Regions from separate parts of the Variovorax sp. FW301-JW7 genome, predicted to be linked through region 1. Evidence: riboswitches for the same ligand, from Rfam matches in the RefSeq annotation. Region 1 holds a riboswitch; the other holds the start of a gene.
The links. A riboswitch is a leader RNA that binds a small molecule or an ion and turns the genes downstream of it on or off. The one in region 1 is predicted to bind glycine.
Positions count from the first base shown of each region.

Region 2: another riboswitch for glycine. It lies ahead of AC3WQM_RS12345 (D-amino acid dehydrogenase); the one in region 1 lies ahead of gcvT (glycine cleavage system aminomethyltransferase GcvT).

Region 1 is NZ_JBYTBC010000003.1:231,672-241,418, forward strand. Features, by position in the region: gene gcvP (aminomethyl-transferring glycine dehydrogenase) at 1-192, opposite strand, end outside; gene gcvH (glycine cleavage system protein GcvH) at 254-625, opposite strand; gene gcvT (glycine cleavage system aminomethyltransferase GcvT) at 697-1,869, opposite strand; glycine riboswitch at 1,917-2,021, opposite strand; glycine riboswitch at 2,034-2,124, opposite strand; gene AC3WQM_RS09560 (hypothetical protein) at 2,156-2,692, opposite strand; gene AC3WQM_RS09565 (L,D-transpeptidase Cds6 family protein) at 2,788-3,270, opposite strand; gene AC3WQM_RS09570 (MFS transporter) at 3,531-4,721, opposite strand; gene AC3WQM_RS09575 (AraC family transcriptional regulator) at 4,831-5,610, shown strand; gene AC3WQM_RS09580 (TRAP transporter large permease) at 5,644-6,936, opposite strand; gene AC3WQM_RS09585 (TRAP transporter small permease) at 6,947-7,459, opposite strand; gene AC3WQM_RS09590 (TRAP transporter substrate-binding protein) at 7,540-8,514, opposite strand; gene denD (D-erythronate dehydrogenase) at 8,571-9,587, opposite strand; gene AC3WQM_RS09600 (hypothetical protein) at 9,653-9,747, shown strand, end outside.
Region 2 is NZ_JBYTBC010000004.1:99,026-108,772, reverse strand. Features, by position in the region: gene rfbA (glucose-1-phosphate thymidylyltransferase RfbA) at 1-277, opposite strand, end outside; gene rfbD (dTDP-4-dehydrorhamnose reductase) at 317-1,207, opposite strand; gene rfbB (dTDP-glucose 4,6-dehydratase) at 1,204-2,283, opposite strand; glycine riboswitch at 2,401-2,491, shown strand; glycine riboswitch at 2,536-2,642, shown strand; gene AC3WQM_RS12345 (D-amino acid dehydrogenase) at 2,734-4,041, shown strand; gene AC3WQM_RS12340 (RtcB family protein) at 4,061-5,476, opposite strand; gene AC3WQM_RS12335 (FIST signal transduction protein) at 5,691-6,971, opposite strand; gene AC3WQM_RS12330 (PhaM family polyhydroxyalkanoate granule multifunctional regulatory protein) at 7,021-7,818, opposite strand; gene AC3WQM_RS12325 (aminotransferase-like domain-containing protein) at 7,883-9,304, opposite strand; gene AC3WQM_RS12320 (LysE family translocator) at 9,435-9,747, shown strand, end outside.

The sequences.
Region 1 (9,747 bases):
CGCGGGCAGGCGCATCGGCCGGGCGCGGCGGATGGCCGCCGGCACGATGCCGTCGATGAGCTCCGCGCGCGTTTCGGAGCCGATCACCGGCAGCATGCGCGCCTCGTCCGCCGCATCGATGCCGATGTGGCGGGCGAGGAATTCTTCGGCGTTCTCTAGTTCTTGCAAAGAGGGAAGGGCGGGAATCGGCATGGCGGTGAAGGCTCGGGGGAGAAGGAACGAAGGTGCGAGGAAACGGCTGCTGTTCAGCGGATCAGGATTCGGCGGCGAACTTGTCGTAGCTGGCGGCGTCGAGCAGGGCGTCGAGCTGCGCGGGCTCGCTCAGCTTGACCTTGAAGAACCAGCCGGCGGCCAGCGGGTCGCTGTTGGCCAGCGACGGGTCGGCGCGCAGCGCTTCGTTGACTTCGGTGATCTCGCCCGACACGGGCATGAACACATCGGCGGCGGCCTTCACCGACTCGACCACACCGGCGACCTCGCCTTGCGCGAAGGTCTTGCCCACTTCAGGCAGGTCGACGAACACCACGTCGCCCAGCGCGTCCTGCGCATGCACGGTGATGCCGACGGTGGCGGCGCCGCCTTCGGCCGCCACCCATTCGTGGTCCTTGGTGTATTTGATGCTCATGAAAAAACTCCTCGTGGAAAAAATGGAATCGGGGTGCAGAGCCTAGCCGGGTCTGCGGGGTTCAGTGTCGGTCAGCCGCGGTAGTAGCGGGTCGGCACGAAAGGCATGGTCGAGACTTCCATCGGCACCGGCTTGCCGCGCACGATGGCCTGCACGCGCGTGCCGGGCTCGGCGAAGGCGGCGGCTACGTAGCCCATGGCCACGCAGCGGTCGGCCGTGGGGCCGAGCAGGCCGCTGGTGACGGCGCCGATGTCGTGGCCTTCGAGCGACTGCAGCAGCGTGCCGTCGCGCACCGGAATGCGTTCCAGTGCCACGAGGCCGACGCGCTTGCGCGTGAGCGTCTTGTGGTCGGTGTGGCCGGCCGCGCCCGAGGCGACGGCGGCCAGCTGGGCCAGCACCTTGGCCGCGCCCGGAAAGCCGCCTTCGCGCGCACCGCCGGCGCGGCGCACCTTCTGGATCGCCCAGTTGAGCGAGGCTTCGACCGGCGTGGTGGTGGTGTCGATGTCGTTGCCGTACAGGCACAGGCCGGCTTCGAGCCGCAGCGAGTTGCGCGCGCCCAGGCCGACGGGCTTCACTTCGGGCTGCGCGAGCAGCAGGCGGGCGAGGGCGTCGGCGTCCTTGCCAGCCACCGAGATTTCGAATCCGTCTTCGCCGGTGTAGCCGCTGCGGGTGACGAAGGCCGCGATGCCGCCGATCTGCACCGCGCCGCCGGTCATGAACACGAAGCGCTCGATGCCGGGCGACAGGCGCGCCAGCGTGGCTGCGGCCTGCGGGCCCTGCAGTGCGAGCAGGGCGTGGTCGGGCAGGGGCTGCACCGCGCAGCGCGCGCCGATCCTGGCCTGGATGTGGGCGATGTCGGCCACCTTGCAGGCGCCGTTCACGATCACGAAGAGCGAACCGTTGCCTTCGTTGAAGAACATCAGGTCGTCGAGGATGCCGCCCTCGTCGTTCAGCAGCAGACCGTAGCGCTGCTTGCCGGCGGGCAGGTCGATCACGTCGACGGGCATCAGGGTTTCGAAGGCGGCGGCGGCATCGGGGCCGACCAGGCGCAGCTGGCCCATGTGCGAGATGTCGAACAGGCCGGCCGCGTCGCGCGTGTGCTTGTGCTCGGCCATGAGGCCGGCGGGGTACTGCACGGGCATTGAATAGCCGGCGAAGGGCACCATGCGGGCGCCAAGCTCCACGTGCAGGTCGTACAGCGGGGTCTTGAGAAGTTGGGCGTCAGAAGCGGAGGAAGCGGCCACGGGGCACTCCAAAGGGGCAGTCGAAATCCATGGCTGCAACGCCACGGGCCACCCCTGCTGTCCGCTTTACCTGAGAGATTCGCCCCACGATCGGGGTTTGCTCCTTCGGTGGGCCGTGTGCAATGCCACGGCCTCTCTCCAGCAAGGAAACGCCGGTGGTTGCCGGCGTCTTGTCAGTCCTTTTGCCTGAGCGTTCGGGGAACCCCTGCGCCTTCGGCGGCCCCGTCGCGCGGGGCTCTCTCCTGACCCGGCGAGTGTAGTGGATCGCGGGGCCGGGGCTGGCGGCTCAGTGCACGGTTTCGGCCGGCGGCAGCAGCTTGTCGATGCGCTCGCGCAGCGAGTCGGCGCGCTCGGGGCCGGCGGCCTTCTCGATCTCGGAGAGCATCAGCGCGGCGATGGTCAGCATGGCTTCGCGGTCGCGGGCCTCGCGCAGGGCGTCGCGCATCTGGTTGGCGAAGCGCGGGTCGCGGCGCACGAACATGCGCTCGCAGATGTCGAACAGGAACATGCGCGTGGTGGCCAGCGAGCGCTTGCCGTCGAAGCTGTCGGCCGAGGTGGCGACCTGGATCGGCTCGGCGGCGGGGACGGGCGTGGGGGCCGCTGCGGGAGGCGGCGCGACCGGGCGCGCGACCTGCAGGTAGCCGCGCTGCATCAGCCCCTGGATCGCCTGCTCGGCCTCGACGCGGCTGGGGAACAGCGGGCTGAAGTCGGTCAGCGAGCGCCGGCCGTCGGCCATGAGCAGCAGGGCGCGCTCACGCTGGCTGAGCGTGCGCTGCCCGGCCTGGAGTTCGTCGCGTGCCTTCTCGGTCTTGGTGGGGAACATGGCGGCCACAGCTTTCGGAGGTCGAAGGCAGCAGCATCGTTGCAAGTGGTGACATCTTCGTGAACCATTTGCCTTACAGGGACAAGGGGGGCGCGTCAGTTGCCCGCGCTCTCCTTGCGGATCAGCCAGCGCGTGCCCACGCGCTGCAGCTCGAGGGTCTTGCGGTCGGTCTCGGTGAGCGCGTCGGCGCGGTAGACCTGCCGGAACTGCGCGCTGGCCGAGGTGCCCTGGACGCTGATCACCAGCCCCTCGATGCCCACGCTGATGCGCGACTTGCCCGTGATGCGGGCGCGCCGGTCGGCCTCCCAGCGCTCGCGGGTCTGGCCGCGCGCGGGGGTGAAGTCGGCCGCGTAGGCCGCGAGGTAGCGCTCGACGTCGCGCGCGGACCAGGCGGCAGCCCAGGCGCGCACGGCGCTTTCCACTTCGGCGAGGTGGGTGACGGGATTGGTGGGATTGGCGGGGGCGGCTGCTGGTGCAACGGCTGCAACGGGCGCGGCGGCCGGCGTGGCCGCGATACCGGCGGTGGCCAGCAAGCCGGCAGCGACAAGGCTGCTGCCCTGGGCGACGATTCGGTGCATGGCGTCCTTCTCTTTCCTTCTTCTTGTCTGTCAGGCTCGACGTCGAAGCTTGCGTCGATTCTGGCAGTGAAAGAGAGCGCGTGCGGCGTGGAATCGCCCACGGATTTCGGTGGTCCGTGGTTCAGGGCGCGTGCACAGGCCACCGGGTGCTTCCCTCCGCGAATGTCCCCCGCCTTCGGCTCCTCCTTGATTTCGCTGCGGGAAGCACCCAGTGCCCTGTGCACGGTGGGCGCTGCCGTTGCGCGGGAACGGAACTCAACTCAGGCCGCCGCAGCCTCGCCCGCCATCACCTGCACTGTGCGATTGCGCAGCCGCAAGGCGAGCACGGTCGCGACGCACAGCACGCACAACACCACCGTCAGCGTCACGCCGAGCCCGCGTGCATCCGACAGCAGGCCGAACAGCGGCGACACCAGCCCGCCGACCGAGAGTGCGAGCCCGAGCGTGATGCCGCTGGCGGTGGCCGGGTTGCGCGGCAGGTAGTCCTGCGCGAGCGTCACCTGCGCGGCGAAGGGCAGGAACATGCTCATGCCGAGCCACGCGGTGCAGGCCAGCGCCGCGCCGGGCGTCGACGCGAGCACGAGGCCCGCCATGGCCGGCAGCGCGAGCAGGTAGCCGCAGCGGATCGTGCCCATGCGCCCGATGCGGTCGCCGAGCCAGCCGCCGGCCAGCGTGCCCACGGCCCCCGCGGCGGTGAAGGCGGTGAGCGCCGCGGCGCCCTGGAAGGTGCTGCCGTGCAGGTCGCGCGTGATGCGCAGCGAGAGCATCGACAGCACCGTGACGTAGGGGATCGACCAGCCCACGATGGTCGCCACCAGCAGGCTGAAGGCGCGCCAGTCGTTGTGCGGCTTCAGCACCTGGGCGCGGGCCTGCGCGGCCCGTGCCGCGGTGGCCGCGTGGTGGGCGGCCGCGCTGCGCCGTGCATTCGCCGCGACCCACACCACGCCCATCGCCACTGCGGGAATGCCCAGCAGGTAGCTGCGCGACAGGCTGCCGCCGCCGACGACCGTGGCCGCCAGCACCGGCGCGAACGAGGCGCCGATGGTGCCGCCCACCGAGAACACGCTCATCGCCTTCTGCGAGGCGCCGCCGGCCGCGCGCGCGGCCACGGTGGCGGGCGGGTGGTAGGCCGCGATGCCCAGCCCGCACAGCGCGACCGCGATCCAGGTCAGCAGGTAGCTCTGGCTCAGGCCCGCCAGCACCACGCCCAGCGCCGCCACCAGGAAGCCCACGGGCACCAGCCAGGCGCGCGGGTGGCGGTCGGCGTACAGGCCGAACAGCGGCTGCACCACGCTCGACAGCCCGGTGGCCGCCAGCATCAGGCCGCTCACGGCCGTGTAGCTGTAGCCGCGCTCCAGCACCATGAAGGGCAGCAGCGCGGGCACGAGGCCCTGGTAGAGGTCGTTGACGGCATGGGTGCCGGTGAGCAGCCCGAGTCGGCGCGTGTTCATGCGATGGCTTCTTTCCTGGATGTCCGGTTGGAGAAAAAGGGGGAGAAAAGCCATCGTAGGAAGCCAGGGGAAGATGTTCTCGCTATGAATGTGCAAACATCGTCGTGAAATGGACAAACTGAATCTGCGCCCCGACGAGGGCGAATCGACCCCGCGCGCCGTGGCCGTGCTGGCCACCGATCCGGCGGGCGACGCCTTCATTCCGCCGCATGCGCACCGGCGCGGGCAGCTCATCCACGCGATCTCGGGCGTGATGATGGTCGGCGCCGCTGCCGGCAGCTGGGTGGTGCCGCCGGGGCGCGGCGTCTGGGTGCCGCCGGGCATGACGCACCAGATCCGCATGGCGGGCGAGGTGAAGATGCGCACGGTCTTCGTCGAGCCCGGCACGCGCGCCGACCTGGGCGCCGAGTGCCGCGTGATCCATGTGGGCGCGCTGTTGCGCGAGCTGATCGTGGCGGCCGTGTCGCTGCCGCTGGACTACCCGCCGGGCGGGCGCGACGAGCGCGTGATGGAGCTGATCCTCGACGAGATCGAGGCCGCGCCCGCGCTGTCGCTGCATGTGCCGATGCCGCGCCACGCGCGCCTGGCCGCGCTGTGCGAGGCGCTGATCCGCGACCCCGCGCAGCCCGCCACGCTCGACGGCTGGGCCGCGCGGCTGCACATGAATGCGCGCACGCTGGCGCGGCTGTTCGAACGCGAGACCGGCATGACCTTCGGCGCGTGGTGCCGCCAGGCGCGGTTGCTGCTGAGCCTGCCGCGGCTGGCCGCGGGCGCATCGATCCTGGAGGTGGCGCTGGCGCACGGCTACGAGAGCCCGAGCGCCTTCACCGCGATGTTTCGCCGCACGCTCGGCGTGCCGCCGAGCCAGTACCTGCACCCGCCGGCCTGAAGCTGGGGGTGCGGGCCGGAGCGGCCCGCGCCGCTACTTGAACCCGAGCGCGCGTGGCAGCCAGGTGCTCAGCATCGGCACGAAGGTCAGCAGGACCAGCACCGCGCCGTGCGCCCACAGGAAGGGCACCAGTTCCTTCACCAGCGCCGACATCGGCACCTTCGACACGTTGCAGGTGACGAACAGCAGCCCGCCCACCGGCGGCGTGATCATGCCCAGCGTGAGGTTGAAGATCACGATCATCGCGAAGTGCACCGGGTCGACGCCCAGCTTGATCGCCACCGGCGCGAGGATCGGCGCCAGCACCATCACGCCCGGCAGCGGCTCGATGAAGATGCCGAACAGCAGCAGGAACACGTTGACGATGATCAGGAACATCCACGGCGAGAGGTTCATGCTGATGAGCCATTCGGCCATCTGCTGCGGAATGCCCTCGATGGTCAGCACCCACGCGAACGAGGCCGACAGCCCGATGATGATCAGCACCGACGCCGACAGCAGGGCCGAGCGCGACAGGATGTCGGGCAGCATCTTCCACTCGAGCGTGCGGTAGATGAACTTGCCGCACACCAGCGCGTAGAACACCGCCACCACCGACGCCTCGGTGGGCGTGAACCAGCCGGCGCGCATGCCGCCCAGGATCACCACCGGCAGCAGGATCGCGGGAATCGCCTTCCACGTCGTGATGAGAATCTCGCGCAGCGGCGGCGTCTGGCCGTCGCCCTTGTAGTTGCGCTTCTTCGAGACGTAGAAGTTCACGACGCACATCGCCACCGCGATCAGGATGCCCGGCACGATGCCGGCCACGAACAGCTGGCCGACCGACACGGTCTCGTCCTGCAGCGCGTAGATGATCATGATGATCGAGGGCGGAATGATCGGTCCCACGATGGCCGTGGAGGCCGTCAGCGCCGCCGCGTACGAGCGGTCGTAGCCGGCCTTGTCCATCATCTTGATGAGCATCGAGCCGGGGCCGGCCGCGTCGGCCAGCGCCGAGCCCGAGATGCCCGAGAAGAAGGTCAGCGACACCACATTGGTGTAGCCCAGCCCGCCGCGCCGGTGGCCGACGAACTGGCCCGCGAAGCGCAGCAGCACCTCGGTGAGCGAGCCGCCGCTCATGAGCTCGGCGGCCAGGATGAAGAAGGGCACGGCCATCAGCGGAAAGCTGTCGATGCCGGTGAAGGTTTCCTTCAGCAGCACCATCAGCGGGTAGCTTTCCGCGAGGATCAGGGTGGCGGCCGTGGCCAGGCCGAGCGCGAAGGCCACGGGCACGCCGATGGCCAGGAACACGCAGGCGGAGACGATCAGGACAATGCTGGCATCCATGGTCTTCTCCTTACAGCGAGGCCGACGCGTTGGCGTCGAAATGCGCGTCCGACGCGAACTCGCGGTTCAGCACGTAGCCGCGCACCACCAGCAGCCAGTGCACGATCAGCAGCACGCCGCCGATCAGCATCGCGCTGTAGATGTAGGCAAACGGAATCTGCGTCACGGCCGTGAGCTGGAACATCGTGCGTTCCATGTAGAGCCAGCCGTACCAGACCATGAAGCCGAAGAAGGCGAACAGCAGCCCGGCCACCACGAGGCGCACCGCCACGGCCGCCGGCCGGGGCAGGGCGTCCTGCAGGTTCTCGACGGCGATGTGGCCGCCGTAGCGCAGCACGGGCCCGGCGCCCAGGAAGGTGAGCCAGATCATCATGTGGCGCGACACTTCTTCGGCCCATTCGATCGACTGGTTCGTGGTGTAGCGCAGCACGACGTTGGTGAAGATGATGACGGACATGGCCGCCAGCAGGAGGATCAGCGCCCACCGGTTGGCGGCGAGAAAGTAGCGCTCGAAGGCTTGCACGTTGTGGTTCTCTGTGGTGTCGGAAATGCGAAGCGCCCGGCCCACTGAGGCGGGCCGGGCGCGGTCGGATCGGAGCGGTCTTACTTGACGTCCGTGATCTTCTTGATGTTGTCGGCGCCGAATTCCTTGGCGTAGCCCACGTAGGCCGGCTTCAGGGCGTCGCGGAAGGCCGCGCCGTCGACGGTGCGCGTGACCTTCATGCCGTCTTTCTCAAGCTGGGCGATGCCGTTGTTCTCGTCGTCGTTGACCTTCTTGCGCTGCGCGATCGAGGCCTTCTTCGCCGCTTCGGTGAACACCTTCTTGTCGGCATCCGAGAGCTTGTTCCACACCTTGGGCGACAGCAGCAGCAGCGCCGGCGAGTAGACGTGGCCCGTGAGCGACAGGTGCTTTTGCACCTGCGAGAACTTCGAGGACAGGATCACGGGAATCGGGTTTTCCTGGCCGTCGACCGTGCCTTGCTGCAGCGCGCCGAAGAGTTCCGGGAAGGCCATCGGCGTGGGCAGGATGCCGAAGGTGCGGTAGCCGTCCATGTGCACCTTGTTTTCCATGGTGCGCATCTTCAGGCCGGCCGCGTCGGTGGGCTTGACGATGTCGCGCTTGCTGTTCGTCATGTGACGGAAGCCGTTTTCGGTCCAGGCCAGCGCGATGATGCCCTTGCTCGGGAACTTGGTCAGGATGTCCTGGCCGATGGGGCCGTCCATGACCTTGCGGGCGTGGTCGTAGTCGCGGAACAGGAAGGGGATGTCGACGATCTTGACCTCGGGCACGAAGTTGCCCACGGGGCCGGTCGAGGTGTTCAGCAGGTCTTGCGTGCCGAGCTGGATCGCTTCGATCTGCTCGCGCTCGCCGCCCAGCGCCGAGTTGGCGAAGTGCTGGCACTTGAAGCGGTTCTGGGTGTTCTTCTCGACCTCTTCGCAGAACACGGTGGAGCCCACGCCGTAATGCGATTCCTTGGACGTCGCATAGCCGATCTTGAGAACGGTGGGTTGCTGCGCGAGGGCGGCGGTGCCCAGGGCGAGCGAAAGGCAGGCGGCGGCGATGTGGCCGAATTTCATGGTGTCTCCGGGGAGTTTTGGGGTCGGATGCGCGTCAGGCGCAAGTCAGGAAATGACTATGCACCAATAACCAGTTTGACCGCGTCGGGACTTTCACGGACGTAGGCGCGGATCACCGCGTCGAAGCTCTCGTCGGCCGTGAGACCGAGGGCCCGCGCGCGCGGCGTGTCGAAGCGCCCGGGCCAGGTTTTCACGATGCGGCGGATGGCGGCGTCGGGCGTGCGGTCGAGCAGGTCGGTGGCGGCGCGGCCGGCCACGCGTTCGAGCGCGGCGGCCATTTCGCCGACGGTGGTGGCCAGCGAGGGCAGGTTGAGCGCGGTGCGCGGGCCCCAGTCGGCGTCGCTCGCTTCGGCGGCGCGCACGATGCCTTCGATGGTCCGGGCCGGCGAGGCGATGGCCACGGGCGTCTCGTCGGGCACCGGGCAGGCCGCGCGCAGGCCGGCGAGCGGCTCGCGGATCATGCCGCTGAAGAAACCCGAGGCCGCGCCGTTCGGTTGGCCGGGGCGCACGCTCACCGTCATGAGGCGCACGCTGCGCCCCTGCACGAAGCCCTTGCGCGTGTAGTCGGCCACCAGCTGCTCGCCGATGAATTTCTGGATGCCGTAGCTGGTCTGCGGCGTGGGCAGCGTGTGGTCGTCGATGAGCGCGGGCAACGGCTGTTCGGGCGAATCGCCGAACACGGCGAGCGAGCTGGAGAACACCAGCACCGGGCGCGTGCCGAGCGCGCGCAGCTTCTCGAGCAGGCCGTGCGTGGCGGCGAAGTTGCTGCGCATGCCCAGGTCGAAGTCGGCCTCGCATTCACCGCTGACGGCGGCGGCCAGGTGGAACACCGCGTCGGCCTCGCGCCAGAAGGTGGCGTTGTCGTCGGCCAGCTGGGCGTTGAGGTCGCCGGTGGCGGCTGCGATGCGCGCGTTGGCCGCGAGGTCGGGCGGCGGTGGTGCGCGGTCGACCAGCGTGATGCGGGCGATGTCGCGGGCGGGCGCGCCGGCGAGCGAGAGCTGGCCCAGGGCCACGAGGGTGCGCGCCAGGCGCGCGCCGAGAAAGCCGGCGCCGCCGGTGATGACGATGTGCATGGGGTCCTGTCTCCTTGTGTCCTTGTGTCGCGAGGATAGCGTCGGTGGTATCGCACAATTTGCGCATGCCCATGCTGCCCCCTGATCTCCTCGCCACCCTGCGTTTGCCTGTGCTCCAGGACGCCGACCTCGACACCCAGGCCTCCTTCTTCAAGCGGCC
Region 2 (9,747 bases), on a different contig from region 1:
AGGCTTGCGCCAGGCCATCGGGACTCGGTTGCACCGCGTACTGCAGGTTCATGCCCCACTGGCTGCCATCGCCCAGCAATTGCTGGAAGCGCGGCGTGTCCTGCGGCGTGCTGATGATCAGGATGTCGCGCATGCCGCCGAGCATCAGCGTGCTCAGCGGGTAGTAGATCATCGGCTTGTCGTACACCGGCAAGAGCTGCTTGCTCATGGCGAGCGTGGCCGGGTGCAGGCGGGTGCCGGAGCCACCGGCGAGGATGATGCCTTTGCGTTGCGTCATGGGAGTCTTCTTCTGTGAGGGGCAGGAAAAATCAGTCGGTCAGAGCGTCTCGCGCAGCATGCGCGCCACGCCTTCCTGCCAGGGCGGCAGGCGCAGGCCGAAGGTGGTCTGCAGCTTGGTGGTGTCGAGCCGCGAGTTGTGCGGCCGCGTCGCGGGCGTCGGGAAGGCGCTGGTGGGCACGGCCTCCACCGCCTGCGGGCCGGCCTTGAGTTCGACGCCGGCCTGCTGCGCCATCTCGAGCACGAAGCGCGCGTAGCCGTGCCACGTGGTCTCGCCGCCGGCGATGGCGTGGTACAGCCCGGCCTTGGCCGGGTCTTGCAACGTGGCGCGGATGGCATGCGCGGTGATGTCGGCCAGCAGCTCGGCGCCGGTTGGCGCGCCGAACTGGTCGTCGATGACCGTGAGCTTGTCGCGCTCCTTGGCCAGCCGCAGCATGGTCTTGGCGAAGTTGCCGCCGCGCGCGGCGTACACCCAGCTGGTGCGAAAGATCAGGTGCTTCGCGCAATGCTTCGCCACCAACTGTTCGCCTTCGAGCTTGGTCTGGCCGTACACGCTGAGCGGACCGGTCGCGTCGTCTTCTTTCCAGGGCTCGGTGCCGCTGCCGTCGAAGACGTAGTCGGTGGAGTAATGCACCATCAGCGCGCCGATCTGCTGCGCGGCCTCGGCCACCACGCCAGGCGAGGTGGCGTTGAGCTTGCGCGCGAAGTCGGGCTCGCTCTCGGCCTTGTCGACGGCGGTGTGCGCGGCGGCATTGACGATGACGTCAGGGCGCACGGCCAGCACCGTGGCGGCCAGCTGCTCGGGACGGCTGAAGTCGGCATGGAAGTCGGTGCTGTCGAAATCCAGCGCGACCAGTTCGCCGAGCGGCGCGAGGCTGCGTTGCAGCTCCCAGCCGACCTGCCCACCCTTGCCAAGCAGCAGCAGCTTCATGCGCCGGCCTTCGCCGTCGTGGCGTCGTACTGCTTCTCGACCCACTCGCGGTACGCGCCGCTTTGCACGTTGCGCACCCACTCGCCGTTCGCGAGGTACCACTCGACGGTCTTGCGGATGCCGGTGTCGAAGGTCTCGGCAGGCTTCCAGCCAAGCTCGGCCTCGAGCTTGCGTGCATCGATGGCGTAGCGGCGGTCGTGGCCCGGGCGGTCCGTGACGTAGGTGATCTGTTCCTTGTACGGTTTGCCGTCGGCGCGAGGGCTCAGCTCGTCGAGCAACGCGCACACGGTGTTGACGATCTCGATGTTGGGCTTCTCGTTCCAGCCGCCGACGTTGTAGGTCTCGCCGAGCTTGCCGGCCTCGAGCACGCGGCGGATGGCGCTGCAGTGGTCCTTCACGTAAAGCCAGTCGCGCACCTGCATGCCGTCGCCGTACACGGGCAGGTTCTTGCCGGCCAGTGCGTTGACGATCATCAGCGGGATCAGCTTCTCGGGGAAGTGGAACGGGCCGTAGTTGTTCGAGCAGTTGGTGGTGACCACCGGCAGGCCGTAGGTGTGGTGCCAGGCGCGCACGAGGTGGTCGCTGGCGGCCTTGCTGGCCGAGTACGGGCTGTTGGGCTCGTACTTGTTCTCTTCGGTGAACGCCGGGTCGGTCTTGGAGAGCGAGCCGTAGACCTCGTCGGTCGACACATGCAGGAAGCGGAAGGGCGCCTTCTGGTCGGCCGGCAGGGCGTTCCAGTAACCGCGCACCGATTCGAGCAGGCGGAAGGTGCCGAGCACGTTGGTCTGCACGAAGTCTTCCGGGCCGTGGATCGAGCGATCGACGTGCGATTCCGCGGCAAAGTTCACGACGGCACGCGGTTTGTGCTCGGCCAGCAGGCGGTCGAGCAGTGCGCTGTCGCCGATGTCGCCTTGCACGAAGACGTGGTTCGCGTTGCCCTTGAGCGATGCGAGGGTCTCGAGGTTGCCTGCGTAGGTCAGCTTGTCGAGGTTCACGACGGGCTCGTCGCCCTGCGCGATCCAGTCGAGTACGAAATTGGCGCCAATGAAGCCTGCGCCGCCGGTAACCAGGATCATGGAGTCCCCACCTGTAGAAAAAAGTTTGCTTTACCGAAAATCAACATTCAATTATCCCATCGGTGTGAAGTGCCGATGTACAGGGCTTGGCCGGCTTGCGGGGCCCGCCTACAATCGCCAACAATTGCAGGAGAGCGGGCCTCCACGGAGGCCCTACCGAAGGCGCAAACTCCCATAAACGCTCAGGTCGGCCCGACGACATTCCAGGCAACGCCACGGAATTTCGGCAAGGGGTCAGTACTGCACTCATCGATACAGCCGTCTGGAGAGCCGCCACGCCATGTGGCGCACCGAAGGAGCAAACCCGCTGCGGGTGCAGCAGGGTGAATCTCTCAGGTACCGAGGACAGGGGGAGCGGCAACTTGGACAACGGTCGTCCGGTTGCTTGCTATTTTTTCAATAGCGCTCCACGCCCGCCGTTCAAGCGCTGCAAACTCAAAGGTACTTGCAATGCGTGTGATCGTTCTTGGCGCCGGCCTGCTCGGCGTGACTTCGGCCTACTACCTCCAGCAACTCGGCCACGAGGTGACCGTGATCGACCGGCAGGCCACCCCGGCCGCCGAAACCAGCTTCGCCAACGGAGGCCAGATCTCGGTCAGCCATGCCGAACCCTGGGCCAATCCGAGCGCGCCGCTGAAGGTGCTGCAGTGGCTTGGCAAGGAAGATGCGCCGCTGCTGTTTCGCATCCGCGCCGACATGCGCCAGTGGCTCTGGGGCCTGCAGTTCCTGCGCGAATGCACCCCCGCGCGCACCCGCCACAACATCGAACAGATCGTTCGTCTCGGTACATACAGCCGGGAAATGTTGCAGCAATTGCGTCGAGACACCGGCCTGAACTATGACCAGCGCACGCAAGGCATCCTGCACTTCTACACGACGCAAAAAGAATTCGACGGCGCCCTCGCGCCCGCCGAGCAGATGCGTGCCCTGGGCTGCGAGCGGCTGGTCATCTCGGCCGACGAGGCCATCAAGATCGAACCCGCCCTCGCCCACATCCGCCCCCAACTCGCCGGCGCCACGTACACCGCCGAAGACGAATCGGGCGACGCCAACCGCTTCGCACGCGAGCTCGTGAAGCTGGCCGAGGCGGCCGGCGTGAAGTTCCTCATGAGCCACACGGTGACCGCGCTGCGCGAAGCCGGCGGCAGCATCGACCACGTCGAGGCGACCGACAACGAAGGCCGCTTCCAGCGCATCCGCGGCGATGCCTTCGTGCTTGCGATGGGTTCGCTGAGCCCGCTGTACGCCGCGCCGCTGGGCATCCGCCTGCCGATCTACCCGGCCAAGGGCTACTCGGTGACGCTGCCCGTGAAGGACGCATCGAAGGCGCACCAGGTCTCGCTCACCGACGACGAATACAAGCTGGTGTTCTCGCGCTACACGTCGGAGTCGGGCGACCGCCTGCGCATTGCCGGCACGGCCGAGCTCAACGGCTACGACCGCGACCTGAACCGGGTGCGCTGCGAAGCCATCGTGCGGCGCGTCGAAGAACTCTTCCCCGGCGCCGGCGACACCGAGCGCGCGCAGTTCTGGACCGGCCTGCGCCCGGCCACGCCGAGCAACGTGCCGCTGATCGGCAAGACCAAGCTGCCGAATCTGTTCCTCAACACCGGCCACGGCACGCTCGGCTGGACGCACGCCTGCGGCTCGGGCAAGTCGATCGCGCGCATCGTGAGCGGGCTGGCGCCCGAGGTCGACTTCGCGTTCGCCGGCATGCCGGCGAACGCGCCGCGTGCCGTGCAACCCGCACTGGGCTGACACGACACGCGCCCCTGGGTCACGCCTTGAACGTGACCCAGGGCTTGAGCCGCACGGCGCAGCGGATGAGCCCTGCACTTTCCTGCGCCTCGATCACCGCGCCGATCGGCTTGTAGGCCTGCGGCGCCTCTTCGATGCGGCGCTCTTCGCGCAAGGTCACACACTGCCAGCTGGCATCGGCGTCGCCGGGCGCGGGCCGCATCGCGCGCACTTCCTGCCGACGCATGCGCCGGCCGGCGCCATGGCTGCACGACCACAGCCAGTCCTCATGCCCCAGCCCGGTCGCGAGGTACGAGTGATCGCCCATCGACCCGGGAATCAGCGCCAGGTCGCCCGCGTGCGCCGGCGTCGCGCCCTTGCGATGGATGTTCATACCGTGCTCGCGCAGCACCACGTTGTGCGGCACGTCGACCACCAGCGTCGACGCCGTGGCGCCCAGCAGCTCGGCGAAGTCCTTGCGCACCAGCTCGGCCAGCACGACGCGGTTGGCCCACGCGTAGCGCGCGGCCACGCCCATGGCTTCGAGGTACTCCTGCGCCTGCGGCCCGGCCAGGCCGTACAGCCCGCTCTTCGGATGGCGCAGGCCCTGCGGCCACTCGGCCCGTGCGCGGTCCATCCATCGGCCGCCGACATGGAACCCGATGTCGCGCGAGCCGCTGTGGATCATCACGACGACCTCGCCCGCCTTGAGCCCTGCGCGGTACGCCGCGTGTCGGTCCATCACCTGGTCGACCACCTGCAGCTCGACGAAGTGGTTGCCGCTGCCCGGCGTGCCCAGGCACGGATCGCGGAACACCTCGTGGCGCGCGCCGGTGTAGGCCGGCGGTGCGTGCCGCGATTGCCCGCCGAAGCTCGCCAGGCCGATGCACGCGCCGATCTCGGCCTGCAGCCGGTCGCGGTCGCAGGCCGCCCAGAGCCCGTCATTGCGCACGGCGTCCAGGAACGCGGCCGGCCCTTCGTCGAACAGCGCGCGAAACGCCGCCGTGTGCACCGGCACGTCGCGCCCGTTGTCGAGCAAGCTGCGCGTGAGCCGCGCGAGCAACTGCGTCTTGTGCGGCGCCACCTGGTCCAGCGTGAGGCCGGTGGTCAGCAGGCGCATGCCGCAGTTGATGTCGGTGCCGACCGCGGCGGGAATCACGAAGTCGCCATCGGTGGCGACGACGCTGCCCACCGGCGCGACCGAGCCCGGATGAAAGTCCGGCGTCGCGCAGGCCTTGCACACGCCATGCGCGCCGTCGGGCGAGCGCACGCTGGCGAAGGCCAGCAGCTGGTTCACGGCTTTTTCTTCCAGCGGCAGGCTCTGCGGCAGAAGAACGGTCGCCTGCGCGGCTTCGTTGCGAAGGTGATAGATGCCGTCGCGGTAATCGACGGCGATGTTCGCGCGCGAAAAGGCGCGCTGGAGTCTCGAAAAATGACTGTGGTTGGGGCTGCCCATGGCTGCAATTCCATTCGGGGAAACCGTGTCGGTTTCCGGGCCCCGTCACATCGCATGGCGGGGCGAAAGAGATCGACCGCGTGCCTCGGGGCGCGCGGATCACTCCTTCTTGCAGCAGCAGAGATTCAAGAAAGCGGGCGGATTCTAGCGACGCGAACCGCCTGCGAAAACAACGCGCAGGCGCACGCGTCGTTTTTTCCCGTCAGTCAGCCAGTCAGTCCGGCGCGGTGAACACCGTCAGCACGCCGGTGTAGCCGTACAGGTGGTGGCGTGCGATTTCGCCGGCGGCGAAGAAGCCGACCAGCGGCACGTCGCCCAGCGCATGCCGCACGATCTGCAGCTCAGCGCCCGGCGCACCGAAGTGCGGGCCGCCGCGTCCCGAGCAGCTCACGTACACCGCGCCCGCGATGCGCCGCGCGGGATGCGGCGCGGCCTCGGCCTCGCCGGCCGCCACGGCGCGCGCGGTGGCCAGCGTCTGTTCTTCGGGCTCGAGCTCTTCGCGGATCTCGGCGCAGATGCGCATCAGGTCGGCGCGCGCCGCCTGCGCGTTGCGGCGGCAGAAGCTCAGCCGCATGCCGGCCTCGGCGTTGTCGGCAATGGCGATGCCGCGCCGCGTCGGATCGAGGCCGATGATGTGGCGCACCAGCACGTCAGCGCCCAGGTCGCCGGTGCGGCGGATGCCGTCGCTGCCCGCGTCGGCCAGGCCGACCAGCGTGTTGCGCACGGCGTCGATGGCCTCCTGCGGCCGGTCGAGCGACACCTGCAGGTCGGCCAGCAGCACGTCGAGCGCCGGCTCGCCGTCGAGCGAGAGCAGCAGGTTGCCGTCGGCCTCGGTGATCTCGCGCTCGCGCGCGCCGCCCGTGCGCAGCGGCTGGCAGCCCTGCGTGACGCGCGACACCAGCCGCACGCCCTCGCCGAACACCACGCCCGACAAGCCGCCCGAAAACACACCGCCCGCCGCACCGTGGCCGCGGATGTTGCCGTTGCCGCCGACCGCGAACTGCAGCGCCCCGCCGCGGCCGGACGAGAGCCCGCCGAACAGGTAGCCGGTGTCGGTGCGGCCCGCCATCTCGCCGATGAGCTCGCCCAGGTCGGGCGTGGCGGGGTCGGCGTGCACGAGCGCGGTGTGCGCCTCGAAGCCGCTCATTTCGGAGCTGCCCAGCGGCGCCACGCCCGAGAACACGCGGTACTGGTCGCTGGGCAGCGCGCACAGCATCAGGCTCAGGCCGGGCTCGTCGAAGTACTCGGCGTTGTTGGCCGACACGCCGATGCCGACCGTGCCCGACCAGTCGGTGACCTCGGGCAGTTCGGCGCTCAGGTGATCGAGGATCTCCTGCGCCTCGCTCGCGTAGTGGTCGGTGATGTAGAGCAGCCCGAGCGTCGGGTTCGACGCGTAATCGGGCAGCGCCATCTGCGCGCGCAACTGGGCCAGCACGAGGCCGGCGGCCATGCGCCATTGCGGGTGGGTGGCATGGCCGGTGGGAAACAGTTTCATGGTGCGTACCGACCCGTGCGTCGTCGTCTGGAAAGGTGACTGTGAGACGTCAGCGCCGGCCGGAGGTTCGCTTGCGCGCGGCGGTGGACGTGGTTTTCTTGCGCGCGGCGGGTGCCGGCGCGGCTTTCTTGGCGGCGGCCTTCTTCGCCGCGGTCTTGGCGGCCGGCTTGCGCGCCGCCGTTGCCTTGCCAATGACCTGCCCCACGGCGTCGGCCAGCGGCTGCGCCATGGCCGGCACCTTGAGTTGCGCCGCGTCCTGCAGCGCCGTGCTCGCGATCTGCTGGAACTGCTCGGTGAGCGAGCCCCACCATTGCATCGGGTCGACCACGCCGGCGGCGCCGTTGGACGCTGCGGGTTTGGCGCGCGACGTCTTCTTCGGCGCCGGGGTTTCCTCTTCCACCTCTTCCGCTTCTTCCTCGGCCTCGTCGAACTCTTCTTCCTCTTCCTCGACAGCTTCCGGTTCGGGCCGCGGTGCGGGGGCCGGTGCAGAAGCCGGTGCAGGTGCCGGCGCCATGGCCGCGGCCTGCTTGGTGAACGCGCTGGCGATGTCTTCCATCCGCACGTTCATGCCGCGCAGGGTCGACAGCGTCATCTTCTGCACCTCGAGCGCCTGGATGGTCGCCTTGAGCGCGTGGCCGTTCTGTTCGAGCCAGTACTGGACCGTCTTCAATTCCTGGATGCGCTTGTCGACCTCTTCGACGCTCATGGTGGGCGCGACCCAACTCGCGAGGCTGGGGATGCCGGGCACCGAGCCGGAGCCCGCGGCGGCACCGCCGGCGAGGTTCTTCAGGAAGTCGAATCCGGGGACGAACTGGCTGAAGTCGAAGGGTTTGCTGGCGTTGCTCATGCGGGAGGTCTCCTGGCTGGGTTTTCTTGTGCTGCCAGCTTACTCCAAGCCCTTTGCAAGCGAATCAGAGCTCGTCCCTGACCCGGCTGAAAACCTTCCAGAAATTCGCGTCCTGCGAGGTCGCGAAGTTGATCCGCATCATCGTGCTCGGCGGCCGGCGCGCATGGAACAGCGAGCCCGGCGCCAGCAGGTAGCCTTGGTCGAGCATGCGTTGCGTGAGCGCGTCGGTGTCCACGCCCGTGTCGACCCAGCCGAACAGCCCGGCCGGCTCCGAGGCGAAGGTGCAGCCGTGCGACATGGCGAGCTTCACCGCGCGGCCGCGCGCGCCGTCCAGGCGGATGCGCACGCGCTCCGAATGGCGGCGCAGTTGGCCCTGGTCGATGCACCACGACAGCGCCCGCTCGAACAGCGTGGGCGAGGTCAGCGTGGCCAGCAGCTTGGTCTCGAGCAGCCGCTCTTTGAGCGCGGGCGAGGCGGCCAGGAAGCCGATGCGCCAGTTGGGCGCCAGAATCTTCGCGAAGCCGCTGACGTAGATGGTGCGCTGCAGCCCGTCGAGCGCACTCAGGCGCGTGGCGTGCTCGGGCGCGAGGTGGCTGTAGGTGTCGTCCTCGACGATGTGGAAGTCGTGTTCGTTGGCCAGCTTGAGCACGCGGTGCGCGCTGCCCGGCGTGAGGCTGTAGCCGGTCGGGTTGTGCAGCACGCTCACGCTCACGAACAGCTTGGGGCTGTGCAGCTTGCAGTACTGCGCCATCACGTCGAGGTCGGGCCCGTCGGCGCGGCGCGGCACCGGCAGGATGCGCATGCCCAGCGCTTCGAGCCGGGCGAACTCCAGCGCCCAGCCGGGCTCCTCGACCATCACCGGATCGCCCGCGCGCAGCAGCGTGCGGCTCACGATGTCCAGGGCATGCGTGGCGCCGATGGTGGTCACGATCTGGTCCGGCCCAGCCGGCACGTTGATGCGCACCAGCTTCTGCGACAGGCTGCGGCGCAGCGCAAGGTCGCCCGAGGGCTCGCCGTACTGCAGCGACAGTTCCTGCAGCGCCGACGTGGTGGTCACGCGGCGCACCGCGGTCGCCAGGAAGGTCGAGGCCATCCAGTCGGGCGGGAACACGCCCATGCCCGGCTGCGGCTTGTCGCTCGGGCGGTGAAACATGCTGCGGATCAGCGAGCTGGCATCGGCCGGCACGCGCGAGGCCATCATCGGCGGGACCTCGGGTGCGGCATGCGCCGGGTTGCGCGAACTCTCGGGCACGGGCGCCGCGTCGCGCACATAGAAGCCGCGCTGGCGGCGCGCCTCGACCAGCCCTTGCGCGAGCAACTGGTCGTACGCGGCGACCACGGTGTACGGGCTCACGCCCTGCTGGCGCGCGCATTCGCGCACCGAGGGCAGGCGCGCGCCGGGGGCCAGCAGCCGGTTGCGGATGCGCTCGGCGAGGCGGTCGGCCAGCTGCCCGGTCAGGGACTGGGTGGAGGTTCGGGTCAGCATCGGATCGGGCTGCATCGCACAGAGAGCAAGAAAAGGGCGGCGTGTGTCGAAGGAATGACCAATACAGATTTCAGATTTGTTCGATCATCTGTACTGGAACTGTAATGGTCCAAAGTTTAGAGTCTGTGACATGAACTGGCAAGAATTCACCGCGCTGCTGGTGCTGGCCACGGCGATGAGCTTCTCGCCCGGCCCCAACACCACGCTCTCCACCGCCCTGGCGGCCAACGGCGGCCTGCCGCGTGCGATGCGTTTCGTGGTCGCGGTGCCCGTGGGCTGGACCTTGCTGCTGGCGATCTGCGCGGCCGGCCTCGGCGCGCTGGTGGTGGCGATGCCGCCGCTGCGCCTGGCGATCAAGGGCCTGGGCATCGCCTACCTGCTGTGGCTGGCCTACAAGCTCAGCGGCAGCGCCCAGCTCGGCAAGGCCGACAACGCCAGCCTCT